Regions from separate parts of the Bradyrhizobium amphicarpaeae genome, predicted to be linked through region 3. Evidence: predicted binding sites of a transcription regulator. Region 3 holds the regulator's gene; each other region holds the start of a gene.

Region 1 (7,434 bases), 1.8 Mb from region 3:
ATTATCAGGAGTTCATCCAGATGTATCCGCACGACCCGCTGTGCGACCACGTCCGCTGGCTGCTCAACAACATCCTGCTCTCGCAGGCCTGGCACAAGGCGGTGCTCGTGAACTCGCCCGTGGCGTACAAGAGCTTCTATGACAGCTACGGCAACAGCCCCTATGCGCAAGTCGCGCTGAAGCTGCAGACGCAGCCGAAGCAGATCCCCCTGATGCAGGCGACCAAGTTCTTGGCCCCGCAGAACATGGCTCCGACCTTCAAGATCGGCAATCTCGGCCAGCCGAAGTACATGCCGCTGCAGCAGGGCAACGGTGGTTCGCAGATGGGCGGCAATCTGCCGGTCGTGCAGAAGCCGGTCGACGGCAACGTCATCGGCAAGCCCGGCAATGGCGGCCAGATCGTCAACCTGCCCTCAGGCAACAACAACCAGCAGAACGGCACGCCGTCGCAGACCCCGGGCAAGATCGTCACGCTGCCTGCGCCGACCAACACGACCACCAACAATGGCGGCATCGGCAAGATCGTGACTTTGCCCGCGACCAACACCAAGCCGGACGCTGGCAGCGGCAAGCCGGGCAAGATCGTGAGCATGCCGGTGAATGTCGGCAAGGGCGGCACGAAGGTCGACACCAAGCCGGTGAATGTTCAGACGCAGAACAATCCGATCCGTGTCAACAACGGCGTGAAGGTCAACAACAACCCGGTGAACAAGGTGCAGGTTCAGAACAATGTCCAGAACAACAGCCGCCCGCAGTTCAACGCGACCAACCGCATGGTCAACAGCAACAACAACTTCCGCCAGTCGATGAACCAGTCGCAGGGCATGAATGGCGGCGGTAACAACCATCGCGGCTTCATGCGCTGATCAGACCGAGAAGACGGTGCGCTCCCTCCCCCGCCTGCGGGGGAGGGTTGGGGAGAGGGTCTCTCCGCAACGGGACAATCCCCAAGAGGAAAGAGCCCTCACCCGGCACTACGTGCCGACCTCTCCCGCAAGCGGGAGAGGTTGCACCGAGCAAGCGGAGAGTTCGTTCTACAAGATCGGCAGACACAGAAGGGGCAGAGCGGAAGCGCTCTGCCCCTTCTTCATGTCGAGGATAGATAATACGATCAGCTCGCCTTCACCAATGGAGCCGCTGGAGCGCACGCCTCGTCCTTCGAGACGACCGCTACGCGGTCTCCTCAGGATGAGGCTAATAGGCATCGGTGCCCGTTGAAGCTGTCGCCGCGCACTCCGCCCTCATCCTGAGGAGCCCGCCAAAGCGGGCGTCTCGAAGGATGCGCCACGAGGAAACCGCTCAGGCTACCAGCTCGGAGAACAGATCCGCGTCGACATTGCCGCCGGAGAGCACGATGACGACGTTCTTGCCGGCGACATCAAGCCGGCCCGCCAGCAGCGCGGCGAGGCCCACTGCGCCGCCCGGCTCCACCACGAGCTTCAGCTCGCGATAGGCGAACGCGACGGCGGCGCCGACTTCCTTGTCCGAGGCCGTGACGCCGCGCGCGAGCAGCTTGCTGTTGATCGCAAAGGTCATCTCGCCGGGGATCAGGGCCATCAGCGCATCGCAGATGGTGCGGCCCGCGGGCCCGTGCGGCTCGCGATGGCCGGCGGATAGTGAAATGCCGTGATCGTCGAACGACTCGGGCTCGGCCACCACGATCTCGGCCAGCGGATAGCGCGCCTTCACCGCTGTCGCGACGCCCGCAATCAGGCCGCCGCCCGAGGCCGGGGCCACCACGATGTCGGGGCTGAGGCCGAGCGCCGCCATGTCCTCGGCGATCTCGCGGCCGGCGGTGCCCTGGCCTGCGATCACGAAGGGATCGTCATAGGGCCGCACCAGCGTTGCGCCACGCTTCTCCGCGATGCCGCGCGAGATCGCCTCGCGGTCGTCGTTGTAACGGTCGTAGAGCACGACCTCGGCGCCATAGGATTTGGTGCGCTCGCGCTTCGATAGCGGCGCATCCGCCGGCATCACGATGGTTGCCTGCATGTCGAGGATCTTGGCCGCGGCCGCCACGCCCTGGGCGTGGTTGCCGGAGGAGAACGCGACGACGCCGCCGGCGCGCTTGTCCTGCGGGATCGAGGCGACCTTGTTGAAGGCGCCGCGGAACTTGAACGAGCCGGTGCGCTGGAGCATCTCCGGCTTCAGGAACACTTTCGCACCGACGCGCTCGTTGAGGACGGGAAACGACAACAGCGGGGTACGAATGGCATAGGGCGCGATCACGCGCGCAGCGGCGTCGATGTCGGCGGGGCCGATCGGGAGGAGCTGTTCGGTCATGCCGGATGTTATCGCGCCCGATGAGCCTCGGGCAAGACACCTCCGCGCGATGGACCGCGGTTTTCAGGCTACGAAGCTAACCGGCTCTGCCCCATTCCGGCCCGGAAGCACCGCGCCGACGGCTTCAATGCTGTCCACGAAAGCCCTCGCCGAGGCCTCCCAGGTGTAATTGGAGGCGAACGCGACGCAGTCCTGCCGGGGGACGTCGAGCGCCGCAAAGCAGGCGTTGCGGAGGTCGTGATCGAGCGCACCGACCGGCGCATCGCCGATCACGTCGCGGGGACCCTTCACCGGGAAGGCCGCGACCGGCAGGCCGCTTGCGAGCGCTTCGAGCAGCACCAGGCCGAACGTGTCGGTTTTGCTGGGAAACACGAACACGTCGGCCGCCGCATAGATGTCCGCCAGTTCCTCACCGTGCTTCTCGCCGAGGAAGATCGCGTCCGGATAGGCCTCTTCGAGCGAGGCGCGCGCGGGGCCGTCGCCGACGATCACCTTGGTCCCGGGCAGATCGAGATCGAGGAACGCCTCGAGATTCTTCTCCACCGCAACCCGGCCCACCGACAGGAACACCGGCGCCGGCAGGCAGAGGTCGATGGCGCGGGGGTGGAACAGATGGGTGTCGACGCCGCGCGGCCACAGCACGACATTGTCGAAACCGCGCTCGGTCAGCTCACGGCCGAGCGCGGGCGTTGCCGCCATCACGGCGCGGCTGGGCGCGTGGAAGCGGCGCAGCGCCCGCCAGATCAGCGAGCCCGGCACCGGCACGCGGGCGCGGACATATTCGGGAAAGCGGGTGTGGAAGCTGGTCGTGAACGGCAACTTGCGCTGGCGGCAATAGCGGCGGACCATCAATCCGATCGGCCCTTCGGTCGCGATGTGGATGCTGTCCGGTTGCGCCTCCGCTATCAGCTTCGCAATTCGCGCCGGGCGGGGCATCGCCAGGCGCACGTCGCGATAGCTCGGCATCGCAAAGGTTCGGAACGATTGCGGCGTCAGGAACTCGAATTCGACGCCTAGGCTCTTGCCGGCGTCGGCAAGCTTGGTCAGCGTCCGAACCACACCGTTCACTTGCGGGTGCCAGGCGTCGGTCGCGACCAGGATGCGCATCAGGCGGTCTCCGTCATGCAGCTCTGGCTGCGACCTGCGGGACGGCTGCCGGCTTCTGCAAATGATCCGCCCAGGTGATGATCTCGAAACGGCCGTCGTCGTGCTCGACCAGCGCCGTGCAGCTCTCGACCCAGTCGCCGCAATTCATGTAGCGGATGCCGCCCTCGTCGCGGATCACGGCGTAATGGATGTGGCCGCAGATCACGCCGTCGGCGTCGTGGCGTCGCGCCTCGGCGGCGAGCGCCTGCTCGAACGCGCCGATGTAATTGACGGCGTTCTTGACCTTCTGCTTGGCCCATTGCGACAGCGACCAATAGGGCACCTTGAACAGGCGGCGGAAGAAGTTGACGAAGCGATTCATCTGGATCGCGAAGTCGTAGGCCTTGTCGCCGAGATGGGCGAGCCAGCGCGCGTTCTGCACCACGAGATCGAAGATGTCGCCGTGGATGACGAGATAGCGCTTGCCGTCCACGCCGGTGTGGACGGTGTTCTCGACCACGTCGATGCCGCCGAAATGCGTGCCGTAATAGTTGCGCAGGAACTCGTCGTGATTGCCGGGGATGTAGACGACCTTGGCGCCCTTGCGCGCCTTGCGCAGCAGCTTCTGCACCAGATCGTTGTGGGATTGCGGCCAGTTCCAGCTCGATTTCAGCGCCCAGCCGTCGACGATGTCGCCGACCAGATAGATCGTGTCGGCATCATGGTAGCGCAGGAAGTCGAGCAGAAGATCGGCCTGAGAACCGCGGGCTCCGAGATGAACGTCGGAGATGAACAACGTGCGAAAGCGCCGCTCCGGGCTCTCGTCACTCACATCGTAACTTCCCATGCGCCAGCCTGTAACAAATGTCCCGTGACAGGGGGATGACAGATTGAACCCTTGAGGCACCTTCAGATACGAATCAAACCTTGCCTCGCCCTCCCCGCGAATATCAGTCGCATGCGACAATCAGGCGACATGGGGCCGCAGGGGGGCGCAGGACGTCTACCCTCCCCTGGAGGGGGAGGGTCGATCGCGCGCAGCGCGAGCGGGGTGGGGTGATCTCTCAGGCACTGTTGGCAATGGAGAGACCGTCACCCCACCCCGTCTCACATTTCGCTACGCTCAATGTGAGCCGACCCTCCCCCTCCAGGGGAGGGTGAGCGGGCCGCGCCGCTTGTGCTGAACGGGTAAATGGCCGCGTTTCCGCAGACTGGCTCAGTAGAACCGATGGAAATGATGCACGGGCCCATGCCCGTGGCCGACGCTGAAACGGTCGGCGGCGGCAATGGCTGCGCTGATCCAGGCCTTGGCGTTGCGCACGGCGGTTTCCAGATCCTCGCCCTTGGCCAGTCCCGCCGCGACCGCCGAGGACAGCGAGCAACCGGTGCCGTGGGTGTTGCGCGTGGCAACACGCGGTGCCGCGAGCGCGACTCCGCCTTCGGACGTGACGAGATAGTCGGTGCTCTCGGCGCCCTCACCGTGCCCGCCCTTGATCAGGACCGCGCGGCAGCCCAGCGCCAGCAGGCGCCGCCCCTGGCTTTCGATCCCGGCCTCGCTCACCGCGATCTCCTCGTCGAGCAGCGCCGCGGCCTCCGGCAGGTTCGGCGTGATCACTGAGGCCATCGGTATCAGCTTCGTGCGCAGGGCATCGACGGCCTCGGATGCCAGCAGGCGGTCGCCGGAGGTCGCCACCATCACGGGATCGAGCACGACGTGCTTCGGTTTCCAGCGCGACAGCGCGGTCGCGATTGCCTCGATGCTGGCGACCTGGGCGACCATGCCGATTTTCACCGCGCCGACGTCGAGATCGGAGAACACAGCATCGATCTGCGCGGTGACGAACTCGGCCGGCACCGCTTGAATGCCGGTGACGCCGCGCGTGTTCTGCGCCGTCAGCGCCGTGATGGCGGAGGCGCCATAGACGCCGAGCGCGGCAAAGGTCTTGAGGTCGGCCTGGATGCCGGCGCCGCCGCTCGAATCGGAGCCGGCGATGGTGAGTGCGACCGGGGTCGTCATGGGCAGATTTTCATCGTTTTCGGGACCATGGTCCGTCCTACCGCGCTCGCCCTGTGACAAGCAAGTTCGCTTGCTAATTCCGGCCGGTTTTGGCCTATTAGCCGGAAGAATACGCTTTCGGAGTGCCCGCGATGGTTCCTTTTTTCGTCCAGATCAAATGCAAGCTCGGCCAGTCCTATATTGTCGCCAACGCGCTTGCCGAAGCCGAGATCGCGTCCGAAATCTACTCCACGGCCGGCCAATACGACCTTCTCGTGAAGTTCTACGTCGACAAGGACACCGACATCGGCCATTTCGTCAACGAGAAGGTGCAGGTGCTGCCGGGCATCCAGGACACCCTCACCATCATCACCTTCAAGGCGTTCGGCGCCAGCTAGCCCGCAGCTAGCCGGCGTCCTTGCCGGCTTCCTTGCGCTTGGGCCGCGGCGGACCGTCCACCGGCGGCAGCGATTTGAGATAGTCCGCCATTGCGGCAAGATCCGCGTCGGACAACTGCGAGGTGTTCTTGATCACTCGCGTCATCGCACCGCCGACGCTGTCGCCGTCCGGGAGTTCGCCGGTCTTGAGGAAATAGGCGATATCCTTCGCGCTCCACTCGCCGAGGCGCTTCTGGGTGATGTTGGGCACCCAGCCCTCGCCTTCCGGATTAGGCCCGCCGGCAAAGCGCTGGCTCGAGATGATGCCGCCGAGCGCGTTGCGCGGGCTGTGACATTCGGCGCAATGGCCAAAACTGTTGACGAGATAGGCGCCGCGATTGAATTGCGGCGACCTGGTGCCGTCGGCGACAAAAGGCTTGTCGTCCAGGAACAGGAATTTCCAGATGCCGACGTTGCGGCGGATGTTGAAGGGAAAGCCGACGTCGTGGTCACGCACCTTGCCGGTCACGGGCGGCAGCGTCTTCAGATAAGCGAAGAGATCGAGCACGTCCTCGCGCCTGGCATGCTGGTACGACGTATAGGGAAACGCGGGAAAATAATGCTGCCCGTCCGGCGAAACCCCGTGCATCACCGCATTGACGAAGTCGGCGTCGGTCCATTTGCCGATGCCGTCGTTCGGATCGGGGGAGATGTTCGGCGCGTAGAACGTTCCGAACGGCGACTTGATCGCGACGCCGCCGCCGAGCCTGACACGATCGGGCTGGTTGGGCGTGGCATGGCAGGACGCGCAGCCCCCGGCGTTGAACATCGTCTCACCATTGGCAAGGTTTGCCACATGGGCCGGCGCGTTGCCCACAGCTGCCACCACCGGCGCGCTGAGCCACCAATAGACGCCGGCAGCAATGACCGCGGCGAGCAGCCCTGCGAGAATTGTTCGTTGCAACATGCCGATCCATTCACTCGTCGCGGCGAACCTAAGACCGATGTCGTCGCGGCTCCAGCCACGAAGAATTTAGCCCGCCCTGGCCAAAAGCGGGAATAAACTGAAATGCCGGCTGTTGGAAGGTTGGCAGCCCGAACGGGCTCAGCAGGGAGATTATCATGAACAAGACCGTCATTGCCGCCTTGGCGCTTGGCGCCGTTGCCTTCGCAAGCCCCGCCAGTGCAGAAAAGCTGAAAGCAGCGCTCGACGGCAAGTCCGAGGTGCCGGCAACCACCAGCAGCGGCACCGGAACCGCCGATCTGAACTATGATGCCGCCAGCAAGAAGCTGTCCTGGACCGTCACTTATTCCGGACTCTCCGGCCCCGCCACCGCCGCACATTTCCACGGACCTGCCGAGGCCGGCAAGAACGCCGGCGTGGCCGTTGCGATCCCGAATGCGGCCGCAAGCCCGGTCAAGGGTGAGGCGACGCTCACGGATGCGCAGGCTGCCGATCTGCTCGGCGGCAAGTACTACATCAACATCCACACCGCGGCCAATCCGGGCGGCGAGATCCGCGGTCAAGTGACGAAGTAAGCCTCCAAGATTACTTCGTCGCAAAAGGCCGGGCGCAGGAGGGGGCGTCCGGCCTTTTCGATTCCTAGGAGGTTGACGTCGCAGCCCGGATGGAGCGCAGCGCAATCCGGGACGAACTCAGAGGCGTAAAGATCCCGGATTACGCTTGCGCTC
Region 2 (7,434 bases), 3.5 Mb from region 3:
GCTGTCATTGGCAAAAAGGACGGCCATCGCGTGGGTTCCGTGTGCTCGTAGTAAGGACACGGTACCAAGTCATTGACCCCGAAAATGGTTTCGCCGTTTTTGGGCAATGCCGGCATTCTCGTCAAAATTGCATGATTCTCGCCATGTCCGCCCAAAATGCGAAGCCCCGGCGGGGGGATCGCCGGGGCTCCTCTTGGAAGGTACCTGTGGGGGGCGCAGATACCTGTCAGCCTTTGGGAAGGTGCTGTCGGGCTCAGTAGCAGCGGTTGACCATCCGCCAGCGGGGGCCCCAGGGGGTCGGGACCAGCCGGCGCACATAGCAGCCGCCATAACCGTAGGAGACGGGGGCATAGAAGCGCGGTCCGCCCCAACGGTAGCCGCCGTGCCAGCCGCCACCGCCATGCCAGCCCGGGCCGCCGCCATGCCAATGGGCGGAAGCCGAGGTCGGCGCCAGCGCGGCACCCAGCGCAACCGCGGCGACAGCGGCCAGCGAAAGTTTCCTCAACATGGTGATCTCCTCAAAACTGCCGGCGCGGGGCTATCGCGTCCGATGGAAAGGCCTCCGAAACGGTCCGCCCGGTGATCGGGCTTCGGTTTCGATGGGCCCAACCCTATGCCGGCGAAGCTGAACCGAATCCTGACGGAGCCTTCAGATTGGGTTCATCTGGGTGAAATCGTCGTAATCCATGTTGAAACCGCACCCTTCGGTCCTGCGGCGAAGCGCCTGTGACGTCACCACGGCGGTCGCTTGCCGGATGACAAAGGCGCCGATATAAGCCCGGCAACTCGACAACCACCGCTTTTCTTCCCAAGGACAAGATTATGGCCATCGAACGCACTTTCTCGATCATCAAGCCCGACGCGACCGCCCGTAACCTGACCGGCGCCGTCAACGCCGTGATCGAAAAGGCGGGCCTGCGCATCGTCGCGCAGAAGCGCATCCGCATGACCAAGGAACAGGCCGAGACCTTCTATGCCGTTCACAAGGCGCGGCCGTTCTTCGGCGAGCTCGTCGAGTTCATGACCTCGGGCCCCGTGGTCGTGCAGGTGCTGGAAGGCGAGAACGCCGTCGCCAAATACCGCGACGCGATGGGCGCGACCGACCCGTCCAAGGCCGCCGACGGCACCATCCGCAAGCTTTACGCCAAGTCGATCGGCGAGAATTCCGCCCACGGCTCGGATGCGCCGGAGACCGCCGCGATCGAGATCGCGCAGTTCTTTTCGGGCAACGAGATCGTCGGCTGATCGACCAGCCGTAATCTAGAGACCGGGCGAAAGGATCTATTGTGAACTGGCTCTGGCAGATCTTCGATCCCGCCACGATCGGGGCATTCTTCACCCAGTTTCGCAACGAGATGGCCGAACCGACCTTCTGGATTGCGGTCGGCAAGATCATCTGGATCAACATCCTCTTGTCCGGTGACAACGCGCTGGTGATCGCGCTCGCCTGCCGCGGCCTGTCGCCGCGACACCGCCTGTGGGGCATGATCTTCGGTGCCGGCGCCGCGGTGCTGCTGCGGATCATCTTCACCGGCATCGTCGCAACCCTGATGGAGCTGCCGTATCTCAAGCTGATCGGCGGTCTCGCGCTGATCGTGATAGCAGCCAAGCTGCTGGTGCCGGAACACGAGGACGACGACGACGTCGACGCTGCCTCGCATCTGTGGCAGGCCGTGCAGATCGTCGTGGTCGCCGACATCGTCATGTCGCTCGACAACGTCATTGCGGTGGCCGCGGCCGCCAATGGCAGCGTACCGCTCCTGATCCTCGGCCTTGCCATCAGCGTGCCGCTGATCGTGGCCGGCGCGGCGCTGATCATGGCGCTGCTCGAAAAGCTGCCGGTGCTGGTCTGGGCCGGTGCGGCATTGCTCGGCTGGATCGCCGGCGAGGTGATCGCGACCGATCCCGGCATTGCGCCCAGGATGCACGCGCTGTTCGAAGGTCCGTTCGGAACCTCGCTGGACAGCATGCTCGGCGCCTTGCGCATCCCGCCGCAGTTCGGCCATGGCGGTGCCGGCGGCGAATATTTCTGCGCGGCGCTCGGCGTCGTCGTCGTGCTGGTGGTCGGCAGCATCTGGCGCCGGCGCAAGCTGACCGCTGCAGCGCTGGAATTGTCCGAGCGGCACGCCAGGGCTTCGGCTGAGTAATTCCTCAGCGCCGCACGATCGAGCCGGCGCGGTTGATCAGGCGGGCGAGCTGCTTGAAGCGGCTGCCGACGCGGTCGGCGACGAGGTCGCCGAGGCGGTGTTCGAACATGAGCATCAGCTTGCGGCCCTCGCTTCGGAAATGCGTGGCCGGCAGCACGCCCGGACGCGCCGCCGAGATCAGATGCGCGACACGGAACGCAGCGCCGAGAAGGCGCGCGCGTTCGAGCTGCGACGGCGTCAGCAGCTCCTGCATGGTCAGCGGCGGCTGGTTTTCCTCGCTCAGGCCCGCATAGCGATAGAACACCGACAGGCCGACGAAGGCGCGCTCGGTGTGGGTGATCGCGCCGAAATTGCCGTTGACGACGAGGCTCAGCGTCTGCTCGCCGCGGTGATCGGGATGCACGCGCCAGCCGATGTCGGACAGCAGGCACGCGGCGTGGCGCAAGCGGCGGTCCTCCTCGGTCTCGCGCAGCTTCACCACGCGCGCGAGGCGGTCGGTCCAGGCAATCAGCTCGTGGGCGTGCTTCGCCGAGCGAGACAGCAGCCGGTTGAGCTCTTCCGCGGCGCAGATCAGGCCGTCCTTGGTGCGTTCCGCCTCCGACAGCTTCTCGTGCAGCAGACCCTCGCGCACGCCGAAGGTCGAGAACACGATCGTCTTCGGCTTCGCCACCCGGATGATGTGCTCGAGAACCAGCGCCGCATAGGTGAGGAGCGGGCGGCGTGCATCGGCGACGCTCTCGATGTCGGCGAGCATGTCCGCGGCCGCAAGACGACGCAGACGACGCGAGAAGTCGAGCGCCTCGGCGGCCGAAATCGAATAGCCGTGCATCACCTGGAGCGGATAGCCGCTCTGGATGATGTGAATGCGCGCGAGCGCGCGCCAGGTGCCGCCGACCGCGTAGAAGGTGCGGCCGCGGCCCGCGGTGAGCAGCTCGACCTCGTCGATCTCCTCGCGCACGATGCGGTCGGCGCGCTTGAGCGATTTATGCGCGAGGTCCTGCAGCGCCAGCCCGCCGAGCGGCAGCGTCACGCCGCTGCGCACGCTGTTTCTGCGCACGTCGATCAATTCGAGCGAGCCGCCGCCGAGATCGCCGACGATGCCGTCGGGATGATGGATGCCGGAGATCACGCCGAGCGCCGACAGCCGCGCCTCGCGCGGGCCCGACAGGATCTCGATCTTCACGGCGCAGATGCGCTCGGCCCTGGCGATGAAATCGGGGCCGTTGGAGGCGTCACGGCAGGCCGCAGTCGCGATCGCGAACACGCGTCCGACCTGCATCACGCGGCACAATGCGCGGAAGCGCCTCAGCGAGGTCAGCGCCTTGTCGACGGCGTCGGGCGCGAGCAGGCCCGTGCTCTGCACCTCGCGTCCGAGGCCGCACAGTGTCTTCTCGTTGAAGATCGGAATCAGGCTCCGCGTCAGCCCCTCGTAGACGACGAGACGGACCGAATTGGAGCCGATATCGATGACCGCGACGCTCGAGCCGCGCTTGCGCGGCCGCTTCACGTCGGAAATCCGCGATCAGGATTGATGGCGTTCGTTCCGGCGCGTGAGACGACGCGGCGAGGATTCCTTGAGCGACTTTCCACGGCCAGACAGACTCGGATTTGTCATGAAGTAGTTGTGCACGTTGAAAGGCTCTTCGCCCTTCGCGGTCTTCATACGCGTTGAGGACCCGTCCGGCAACAATTGCCAGCTTTGCTCATTGTCCTTCAGGTTCGCGACCATGATCTGTTCGAGAACCTGCTGATGCACCGTGGGATTCTGCAGCGGACACAGCACCTCGACGCGGCGGTCGAGGTTGCGCGGCATCATGTCGGCTGACGAGATATACACAGCCGCTTTGGCGCTCGGCAGACCCTGGCCCATGCCAAAGCAGTAGATTCGGCCGTGTTCCAGAAAGCGTCCGATGATCGACTTGACGCGGATGTTCTCGGACAGGCCAGGAATGCCGGGCCGCAGGCAACAGATACCGCGCACCACGAGCTCGACCTGCACGCCGGCCTGGGAGGCCTCGTACAGCGCATCGATGATATCAGGGTCGACCAGCGCGTTCATCTTCATCCAGACCGCGCCCGGACGGCCGTGCTTGGCGTGCGCGGTTTCGCCCTGGATGTGTTCGATGATGCGTTTGCGCAGGGTCAGCGGCGACACCGCCATCTTTTCCAGATCGCTCGGCGCGGCATAGCCGGTGATGAAATTGAACACCCGCGCGGCATCGCGGCCGATGGTTGGATCCGAGGTGAAGTAGGAGAGGTCGGTGTAGATGCGCGCGGTGACCGGGTGATAGTTGCCGGTGCCGGTATGCACGTAGGTGGTGAGGCTGCCGCCCTCGCGGCGCACCACCATCGAGAGTTTTGCGTGCGTTTTCAGTTCGAGGAAGCCGTAGACGACCTGTACGCCGGCGCGTTCGAGGTCGCGCGCCCAGCGGATGTTGGCTTCCTCGTCGAAGCGCGCTTTCAGCTCGATCAGCGCGGTGACGGATTTGCCGGCTTCGGCAGCTTCCACGAGCGCGCGCACGATCGGCGAGTTGCTCGAGGTGCGGTAGAGCGTCTGCTTGATGGCGACCACGTCGGGGTCGCGCGTCGCCTGCTGCAGAAACTGCACGACGACGTCGAAGGATTCGTAGGGATGATGGACGACGAGGTCCTTCTGCCGGATCGCAGCGAAGATGTCGCCGCCTTGCTCGCGCACCCGCTCGGGATGCCGGGGCACGTAAGGGGTGAATTCCAGATCGGGCCGGTCGAGGCGGGTGAGTTGCGAGAGCTCGTTCATGGCGAGCACGCCGTCGACCAGGAACACCTCGTCGTCGGCGGTCGACAGCGCGTGCTGGACGAAGCTGCGCAGCTGCTCCGGCATCTTGGCGTCGATCTCGAGCCGGATCACCGAGCCGCGGCGGCGGCGCTTCAGCGCAGTCTCGAACAGGCGGACGAGATCCTCGGCCTCTTCCTCGATTTCGAGCTCGGAATCGCGGATGACGCGGAAGGCGCCCTGGCCGTGCAGATTGTAGCCGGGGAACAGGCGGTTGATGAACAGGGCGGTCGCCTGTTCCAGCGAGATCAGCCGGACCACCTTGCCCTCGGTCGGCAGGCGGATGAAGCGGTCGATCTTGCCGGGCATGCGGATCAGCGCGTTCATCTGCTTGCCGTCGGCGGCGCGCGTGAGCTGGAGCGCGATGGTGAAGCCGAGGCTTGGAATGAACGGGAAGGGGTGGGCGGGGTCGATCGCAAGCGGCGTCAGCAGCGGGAACACGTTGTTGAGGAAATAGTCCTCGATCCAGGTCCGTTCCGCCTTGGTGACGTCCTTGCCGTCGACCAGCACGATGCCGACGTCGGCCAGCGTGCCGCGCAGGTCGCGCCAGATCGCCTGCTGGTCGGAGGCAAGCTCGGAGACGGTGCGATTGATCAGCGCGAGCTGCTCGGACGGGGTCAGGCCGTCGGGGCTACGTTCGGCAATGCCCTCGCGCACCTGGGCCTTGATGCCGGCAACGCGGACCATGAAGAACTCGTCAAGGTTATTCGCCGAAATCGACAGGAATCGCACCCGCTCCAGCATGGGGTGGCTGGGATTGACCGATTCCTCCAGGACGCGGCGGTTGAAATGCAGCCAGGAGAGCTCGCGGTTGATAAATCGTTCGGGACTCGACGCGATCGCCGGCAGGCTCTCGGGCTCCTGGACTTTTTCTTTAGTTTCAACAGCTTGTGCAGAGTCCATCAGAAGTCGGTCCATCCAGTTCGCCCCAATTTGCGACTTACGCGCAAAACCGGCGGGAGCATGTGTTAGAGCGATGACGTTTCGATGACATTGATGTTCCGCCGCTTCGCCGCGTCAAGCGGGCTTCGCTTGGCCTGGCAGGTGCAGGTCAGGCGTCCCGCAACAGCTCGGCGGCCAGCGCCCGGGTGACGGGGCGGCCGAGCCGCAGGGCCTCGCTGTCGAGCAATTCCACGGCCTGGCGGGCGGCGGCCGAGGACCGCTCCAGGCGCGTGGCGAGGTAGCTGACCACGCTCTCGTCCACGGCGAGCTGGCGGTCGGCGCAGAATTTGACGATCAGGCCGCGGAACAGCTGGTCGTCGGGCGGCAGCAGCGCGACGACGGGGACGGCGCGCAGACGCGAGCGCAGGTCGCGAAGCTCGATCTCGAGCGCGGCCGGCACCTCGCGTCCGGTCAGCAGGACATAAGCGCCATCCTCGCGGGCGAGGTTCATCAGATGGAAGAGGGCGCGTTCGTCAAATTCCCTGGCCTTGAGATCCTCGACCACCAGCGCGCCGGTGGCGAGCGCGCCCGGAACGCCTGCCGCGGTCAGCGCCCCGGCCATGGTGGAGCGGGCGCCGGCCTCCTCGGCCCAGATCGCGGCGAGATGGCTCTTGCCGCTTCCTTCCGGGCCGGCCAGCCACATGATCCGGTTCGGCCATTCCGGCCAGCTGTCGATCAGGCCGAGACCGGCCGCGTTGGCGGGGCCTTCGAGGAAATTGTCCCGGCTGAGGCTTTCCGCGTGCGGAAGCGAAAACGCCAATTGTCGGGGATGAACGCGGCCTGGCACGCTTGCTTTGCTCCATGCCGGCGGGCCGGCGCGATGTGAAGAGATCGAACGTATCGAGCGGGACTTGTCAGCAGGACTTGGCCTTTTGCGGGGCCGCATCGCCTCTCATTTGGCCTCGATCGTACTCATGTGCCGCAGCCACTCGACCAGATAGAGCGACACGGAGGAGAGCGTGAAGACCGTGACCAGGCTCATCAGGATGATATCATAGGGGGTCGGCTTGAAGCCGAAGGCAAGCGCCGCCAGCACGAGGGCCGCGAACGCCACCTGGGCCACGGTGTTCAGCTTGGACACTTTCGACGGCTTCATCTCGACCGGCCGGTCGAACAGCCAGGATACGATCACGGCGGCGACGATCATGATGTCGCGCGAGACCACAAGGATCACGATCCAGCGCGGAATCGCGCCCCAGATCCCGAGCGCCATGTAGATCGAGACCAGCAGGGCCTTGTCCGCGAGCGGATCGAGCAGGGCGCCGAGCTCGCTCGTCATGTTGAAGCGCTTGGCCAGGAAGCCGTCCACGGCATCGCTGATACCGGCGATCAAAAAGACGGCGAACGCCACCTCCATTTGGCTCGACACGATGGCCCAGACGATGATCGGGACCAGCATGATGCGGCCCAGGGTGATGATATTCGGAATACTCACGAAAGCGCTTCCCGGCACCCGGTCTGACCTCGAATCCCGCCCCTCGGGAGGCTGAACCGGTTGATATCTACATAGTATAGGGAGGAGCGCCACGCTTG
Region 3 (7,434 bases):
GTGGCTTCTCCGCGATCGCGGGCAGCCTGGCGCTCGCCGTCATCGTGATCCCGGTCGTGCTGCGCACAACCGAGGACATGCTGCTGCTGGTGCCGAATCCGCTGCGTGAGGCGGCCTCGGCGCTGGGCCTGCCGCGCTCGCTGGTGATCAAGCGTATCGCCTATCGTGCGGCCCGGTCCGGCCTCATCACCGGCGTGCTGCTCGCCACCGCCCGCGTCGCGGGCGAGACCGCGCCGCTGCTCTTCACCGCGCTGTCGAACCAGTTCTTCAGCCTCGGCCTGAACAAGACGATGGCCAACCTGCCTGTCACCATCAACAACTTCGTGCAGAGCCCCTACGCCTACTGGAAGCAGTTGGCGTGGAGCGGCGCGCTGCTCATCACCCTGACCGTGCTTGCCCTGAACATTGGCGCGCGCATCCTTGGCGCCGAGAGGACCGCAAAATGAGTGATCTTTCCGTATCGATGAGCGCGTCCGGCGGCCTGCCGCAGGCGCCGGTGCTGCCCGAGGCGCCCGCCAAGGTGACGGTGCGCAACCTCAACTTCTATTACGGCGAGCACCACGCGCTGAAGAACATCAACCTGACGCTCGGCGCCAACCGCGTCACGGCGTTCATCGGCCCGTCGGGCTGCGGCAAGTCCACCCTGCTGCGCATCTTCAACCGGATGTACGACCTCTATCCGGGCCAGCGCGCCACCGGCCAGCTGATGCTGGACCAGACCAACATCCTCGACCCCAAGCTCGACCTCAATCTGCTGCGCGCCCGGGTCGGCATGGTGTTCCAGAAGCCGACGCCGTTCCCGATGACGATCTACGAGAACATCGCTTTCGGCATCCGCCTCTACGAGAAGATCTCGAAGTCCGAGATGGACGACCGCGTCGAGAAGGCGCTGCGCGGCGGCGCGCTGTGGAACGAGGTCAAGGACAAGCTCAACGCCTCCGGCCTGTCGCTCTCGGGCGGCCAGCAGCAGCGCCTGTGCATTGCCCGCACCGTCGCGGTGCGCCCCGAGGTGATCCTGTTCGACGAACCCTGCTCGGCGCTCGACCCGATCTCGACCGCCAAGGTCGAGGAGCTGATCCAGGAACTGTCCGAGAACTACACGATCGCGATCGTCACCCACAACATGCAGCAGGCCGCGCGCGTCTCCGACAAGACCGCCTTCATGTATCTCGGCGAGCTGATCGAGTTCGACGACACCAGCAAGATATTCACGTCGCCGACCGACCGGCGCACGCAGGACTACATCACCGGCCGGTTCGGCTGAGGAGACGGAACATGGGTACCGAACATACCGCAAAGGCCTTCGACACCGACCTCCAGGAGCTCACGCGCCTGGTCGCCGAGATGGGCGGCATCGCCGAGCGCATGATCGTCGATTCGGTCGATGCGCTGATCCGCCGCGACGTCGCGCTCGGCCAGCGCGTCGTCGCCATCGACGCCGATCTCGACGCGCTGCAGAAGCGCATCGAGGAACGCGCCGTGCTCACCATCGCCCGCCGCCAGCCGATGGCGGTGGATTTGCGCGAGATCGTCGGCGCGATGCGCGTCGCGACCGACCTCGAGCGGATCGGCGACCTCGCCAAGAACATGGGCAAGCGCGTGGCCGCGCTCGAGACCGACTTCCATCCGCTCAAACTGTTCCGCGGCCTCGAGCACATGACCGACCTCGTGCAGCAGCAGGTCAAGTCGGTGCTGGACGCCTATGCCGCGCACGATCTGCCGGCGGCGATGGCGGTGTGGAAGGGCGACGAGGAGGTCGACGCGATCTGCACCTCGCTGTTCCGCGAGCTCCTCACCTACATGATGGAGGATCCGCGCAACATCTCGTTCTGCATCCACCTCATGTTCTGCGCCAAGAACATCGAGCGGATCGGCGACCACGCCACCAACATCGCCGAGACCGTGTTCTACATGATCGAGGGCCAGGCGATCACCGACAAGCGGCCGAAGGGCGACATGACCACCTTCGCCACGACGATCCCGAATACCTGAAGACTTTAAGGAGCGACGACACCATGGGCGCACGCATTATGGTGGTTGAGGACGAGGAAGCTCTCACCGAGCTGCTTCGCTACAACCTCGAAGGCGACGGCTATGACGTCGAGACGGTCATGCGCGGCGACGACGCCGACACCCGCCTCAAGGAGCACATCCCCGATTTGATCGTGCTCGACTGGATGCTGCCGGGCCTGTCGGGCATCGAGCTGTGCCGGCGCCTGCGCACCCGGCCCGAGACCAAGCAGCTGCCGATCATCATGCTCACCGCGCGCGGCGAGGAGAGCGAGCGGGTGCGGGGCCTTGCGACCGGCGCCGACGACTACATCGTCAAGCCGTTCTCGGTGCCGGAGCTGTTGGCGCGCGTGAAGGGCCTGCTGCGGCGCGCCAGCCCCGAGCGGCTCGCGACCGTGCTGGCCTATGGCGACATCGAGCTCGACCGCGACAAGCGCCGCGTGGCGCGCTCGGGCCGGCCGATCGATCTCGGCCCGACCGAATATCGCCTGCTGGAATTCTTCCTGGAGCATCCCGGCCGCGTGTTCTCGCGCGAGCAGCTGCTCGACAGCGTCTGGGGCCGCGACATCTACATCGACGAGCGCACCGTCGACGTCCATATCGGCCGCCTGCGCAAGCTGCTCAATCTCGGCCGCGAGCAGGACCCGATCCGCACCGTCCGTGGCGCCGGCTACGCGCTGGACGATCGCTTCGCCAAGGCGGAGCAGGCGTAGGGGCTGCGTGCGTTGGGTTTGGCGGACTGCCGCCACACCCTCAGTGTCGTCCCTGCGAATGCAGGGACCCATAGCCACAGGGTGTGGTTTGTCGAAAATTCAGGAGTGATCGTCCCGCGCAATATCAGCGTCCGGGATTATGGGTCCCTGCGTTGGCAGGGACGACATCCGATGTGGTGAGCCGCCTTCGCGCGACGACCAAAAAGCGTGCTGATAATCCTACCGCGGTCCCGGCTTCGGTGCCGCACGGCGCCGGTCCGCCGCCGGCTGATACGCCACGCGCGAATGCTGGGCGCAATAGGGCAGGCCGGACAGCGCCTTGCCACCGCAGAAGAAGAAGTCCGGGCTGGAGGGATCGCCGACCGGCCAGTGGCAGGTCGCCTCGTTCAGCTCCAGCAGCGACAGCCGCTGGCTCATCGGCACCACGTTGTCGTAGGTGACCGGCTCGGCCTCCACCTCGACCTCGAAGGCCTGGGCCAGCGCGGTGTTGCCGCGCGCGACGGGGCGGGTCACCCGCATCATGTGCTGGGCGGGGCGCGCCTTGCGCGGCCGGGGCGCTGCCGAGGACGGGCTCTTGGCGCGGCCGGACAGACCGAGCCGGTGCACTTTGCCGATCACGGCATTGCGGGTCACATTGCCGAGCTCAGCTGCGATCTGGCTGGCCGAAAGTCCGGCCTCCCAGAGCTTTTTCAGCTGCTCGACGCGATCATCGGACCAGGTCAAAACCGTCATTGCACCCTTTCCCTCGTCGCGCGGCTGCCGTCCTGGCGCCCATGCGGCGATTGCTAAGCCTCGAAAAACCCGTGCCGCCAGAATCCCTTAAGGCTCGCCGGGCGCGACTGACGCCCGAACGTTTACGCCGGTACATGAGGACTCTTGAGATCAGAACCACTGCACGAGATGTCGTATCTGACAATTCAAACGCTACAATATGGCGTGACTCCCGCGCAAGAGTCCGCCGACTCGCTTCCACATGTTCCGTGGTGAAAACCCGCAAAATCGGCACCGCAAGACTACGGATTCAACGTTTCCCGAGGCTTTCCGGGCGGCATTGACACCCGTCTTGCCAGGCATAAGATAGTCCCGCGTGCCGCCCTTAAAAGGCGGCACGTTTCGTTTTCCGGGCCGGTGGATGGTGCGTTGCGCAATGCACGCGTCACATCGTCCTCAACATCCAAGTGACATCATGACGAACAGCGCAGCGCCGCATTTGCTCCCCGTTTTCGCCAGAGCCGACCTCGGCTTCGAGCGCGGCGAAGGCTGCTGGCTGATCGCGACCAATGGCGATCGCTATCTCGATTTCACCTCGGGTGTGGCCGTGAATGCGCTCGGCCATTGCCATCCGCATCTGATCAAGGCGCTGCAGGAGCAGGCGACCAGGCTCTGGCACATGTCGAACCTGTTCCAGAGCCCGGATGGCGAGAAGCTCGCGAACCGGCTCTGCCAGGAGAGCTTTGCGGACTTCGTGTTCTTCTGCAATTCGGGGGCCGAAGCGCTGGAGGGCGTGATCAAGCTGGTGCGCCATCATCACTTCTCCAAGGGGCACCCGGAGCGCTATCGCATCATCACTTTCGAAGGCGCCTTCCACGGCCGCACGCTGGCGACGCTGGCTGCGACCGGCTCTGCAAAATACCTCGAGGGCTTCGGTCCGCCGATGGAAGGCTTCGACCAGGTGCCGCATGGCGACATCGAAGCGGTGAAGAAGGCGATCGGTCCGCAGACCGCCGGCATCCTGATCGAGCCGATCCAGGGCGAGGGTGGTGTGCGCTCGGCGCCTCCTGGTTTCCTCAAGGCGCTGCGCCAGCTCTGCGACGACAAGGGCCTGCTGCTCGCTTTCGACGAGGTGCAGACCGGAATGGGCCGCACCGGCGATCTCTTTGCTCACAGGCGCACCGGCGTCACGCCTGACGTGATGTCGCTGGCCAAGGCGCTTGGCGGCGGCTTCCCGATCGGCGCCATACTGGCGACCGCGGACGCGGCCGCCGGCATGGGGCCCGGCTCGCACGGCTCGACCTTCGGCGGCAATCCGCTGGCGATCTCCGCGGCCAACGCGGTGCTCGACGTCATGCTCAAGCCCGGCTTCTTCGACCACGTGCAGAGAATGTCGCTGCTGCTCAAGCAGAAGCTCGCCTCCGTGATCGACCGTCATCCCGACGTCGTCAGCGAAGTGCGCGGCGAGGGCCTGCTGATCGGCATCAAGGCCGTGGTGCCTTCCGGCGATCTGGTCGCGGCGCTGCGTCATGAAAAGCTGCTCACCGTCGGGGCCGGCGACAATGTCGTGCGTTTCCTGCCGCCGCTGATCGTGACCGAAGCCGAGATCGAAGACAGCGTCGGGCGGCTGGAGCGCGCCTGTTCCGCGATCTCGTCCAGCCAGACCAAGCGGGCGGCAAGCTGATGAGCAAGTCTCCGCATAAAACTCCGAAGCACTTCCTGGATATCAACGAGCTGCCCTTGTCGGAGCTCAAGCGCATGCTTGCAGCTTCGTCCGCGATGAAGGCGAAGCAGAAGGCACATCAGCCGGTGCGGCCGCTCGAGGGCAAGACGCTGGCGATGATTTTCGAGCGCCCGTCGACCCGGACCCGCGTGTCGTTCGACGTCGCCATGCGCCAGCTCGGCGGCGAGCCCATCATGCTCACCGGTGCCGAGATGCAGCTCGGCCGCGGCGAAACCATCGCCGACACTGCGCGCGTGCTGTCGCGCTATGTCGACGCCATCATGATCCGCATCCTCAATCATGACGCGCTGCTGGAGCTTGCGGCCAACGCCACCGTGCCTGTCATCAACGGCCTGACGCGGCGTTCGCATCCCTGCCAGGTGATGGCCGACCTCATGACCTATGAGGAGCATCGCGGCCCGATCGAGGGCAAGACCGTGGCCTGGACCGGCGACGACAACAACGTGCTGGCGTCCTGGGCGCATGCCGCCGAGCGCTTCAAGTTCCAGCTCAATGTCGCAACGCCGCCGGAGCTCGCGCCGAAAAAGGCGATGCGCGACTTCATCAAGGCGACCGGGGCCCCGATCATGCTCGGCACCGATCCGGAAGCCGCCGTGCGCGGCGCCGACTGTGTCGTCACCGACACCTGGGTGTCGATGGGCGACAAGGAAGGCGAGCACCGCCACAACGTGCTCAAGCCCTATCAGGTCAACGGCAAGCTGATGTCGCTGGCCAAGCCCGACGCGCTGTTCATGCATTGCCTGCCCGCCCATCGCGGCGAGGAGGTCACCGACGACGTGATCGACGGTCCGCAATCGGTCGTGTTCGACGAGGCCGAAAACCGCCTGCACGCGCAGAAGGGCATTCTGGCCTGGTGCTTTGACGCGGTGAAGTGACTTTGTAGCCCGGATGGAGCGTAGCGAAATCCGGGTTGTTTCCACACGCGGACTGGCCCCGGATTGCGCTATGCTCCATCCGGGCGACGCAGTCCGTCGTTCCGCGAATGACGGAATGCGGCCATGCCTCTTTCATTTTGCATCGATCGCCCCCAGATAACGCCCCATGGTTTCCCAATCCCCTGAGATGAAAGCCGGCCCCGAAGGCCCGGTTCGCGCACCATCCGCGGTTCCGATCGACGATGCCGTGCTGCCCTACGAGGTCGACGCGCTCGACGTGCGCGGGCGGCTGGTGCGGCTCGGACCGGCGCTCGACGACATCCTGACCAAGCACGATTATCCGGCGCCGGTCGGCAAGCTGCTCGGCGAGGCCATCGTGCTGACGACCCTGCTCGGCACAGCGCTGAAATTCGAGGGCCGCTTCATCCTGCAGGCCCAGACCGACGGTCCGGTGTCGTTCCTGGTGGTGGACTACCAGGCGCCGGATCGCCTGCGCGCCTATGCGCGCTTCGACGCCGCGCGCCTCGGCGATGCCCAAAAATCCGGAATGGATTCCGGCACGCTGCTCGGCCGCGGTCATCTCGCCATGACCATCGACCAGGGCCCCGACATGAGCCGCTACCAGGGCCTCGTCGCGCTCGACGGCGGCAGCCTGGAAGACGCCGCCCACGAATATTTCCTGCGCTCCGAGCAGATTCCGACGCGCGTGCGCCTCGCGGTCGGCGAGGAGTGGCGTTCGAACGACGGCGGCAAGCATCGCTGGCGCGCCGGCGGGATGCTGATGCAGTTTCTGCCGAAGGCGCCGGAGCGCGCGCGGCAGGCCGATCTGCATCCCGGCGATGCCCCCGATGGCGTCGAGGTGCACGCTGTCGCGGAGGACGACGCCTGGGTCGAGGCGCGTTCGCTGATCGAGACCGTCGAGGACGTCGAGTTGATCGATCCCGAACTCTCCGGCGAGCGGCTGCTGTTCCGCCTGTTCCACGAGCGCGGCGTGCGCGTGTTCAATCCGATCGCTCTCAAGGCGCAGTGCTCCTGCTCGCGCGATGCGGTCGCCTCCATGCTGAAGAGCTTCTCGCCCGAAGACCGCGCCGACATGGTCAAGGACGACAAGGTCGTCGTGACGTGTGAGTTCTGTTCGTCGGTGTACGAATTCACGCCGGACGAGGCGGGCGTCGAGGACGCGTAAGCGAGCTCTCGGAACGTAGCCCGGGTGAGCGCAGCGATACCCGGGAGGTCACCCGCGGAGATCCCGGATGTCGCTGCGCTCATCCGGGCTACGGGACCGAGCCTGTGTCGGCCTCTGTCAATCCACGCGCGCGAAAATATTCTACTTTACCGAAATTCGGTTTCGGCGTATGTGTCGTCCATCCCGGCTCACCCA

What was found. Region 3 encodes PhoB, which activates phosphate uptake and scavenging genes when phosphate is short. Its sites were predicted from a motif close to TGTCATNNANCTGTCAT; they were not measured.
Region 1: the regulator PhoB is predicted to act here: its motif matches at 4,241-4,257, upstream of CIT40_RS23210 (UDP-2,3-diacylglucosamine diphosphatase).
Region 2: the regulator PhoB is predicted to act here: its motif matches at 5,936-5,952, upstream of CIT40_RS15040 (RNA degradosome polyphosphate kinase).

The regions. Positions count from the first base shown of each region.
Region 1 covers NZ_CP029426.2:4,924,048-4,931,481, forward strand. The annotation lists gene CIT40_RS23195 (caspase family protein) at 1-866, shown strand, start outside; gene CIT40_RS23200 (threonine/serine dehydratase family protein) at 1,300-2,283, opposite strand; gene CIT40_RS23205 (glycosyltransferase family 4 protein) at 2,347-3,390, opposite strand; gene CIT40_RS23210 (UDP-2,3-diacylglucosamine diphosphatase) at 3,404-4,216, opposite strand; gene thiD (bifunctional hydroxymethylpyrimidine kinase/phosphomethylpyrimidine kinase) at 4,586-5,386, opposite strand; gene CIT40_RS23220 (Lrp/AsnC ligand binding domain-containing protein) at 5,518-5,763, shown strand; gene CIT40_RS23225 (c-type cytochrome) at 5,771-6,709, opposite strand; gene CIT40_RS23230 (CHRD domain-containing protein) at 6,865-7,281, shown strand.
Region 2 covers NZ_CP029426.2:3,271,382-3,278,815, forward strand. The annotation lists gene CIT40_RS15015 (hypothetical protein) at 1-27, opposite strand, end outside; gene CIT40_RS15020 (sulfur globule protein precursor) at 254-508, opposite strand; gene ndk (nucleoside-diphosphate kinase) at 823-1,245, shown strand; gene CIT40_RS15030 (TerC family protein) at 1,287-2,147, shown strand; gene ppx (exopolyphosphatase) at 2,152-3,654, opposite strand; gene CIT40_RS15040 (RNA degradosome polyphosphate kinase) at 3,670-5,862, opposite strand; gene CIT40_RS15045 (P-loop NTPase family protein) at 6,011-6,688, opposite strand; gene CIT40_RS15050 (CDP-alcohol phosphatidyltransferase family protein) at 6,794-7,336, opposite strand.
Region 3 covers NZ_CP029426.2:6,731,357-6,738,790, reverse strand. The annotation lists gene pstA (phosphate ABC transporter permease PstA) at 1-446, shown strand, start outside; gene pstB (phosphate ABC transporter ATP-binding protein PstB) at 443-1,264, shown strand; gene phoU (phosphate signaling complex protein PhoU) at 1,276-1,992, shown strand; gene phoB (phosphate regulon transcriptional regulator PhoB) at 2,016-2,723, shown strand; gene CIT40_RS31635 (GcrA family cell cycle regulator) at 2,943-3,455, opposite strand; gene CIT40_RS31630 (aspartate aminotransferase family protein) at 3,910-5,118, shown strand; gene argF (ornithine carbamoyltransferase) at 5,118-6,053, shown strand; gene CIT40_RS31620 (Hsp33 family molecular chaperone) at 6,220-7,239, shown strand.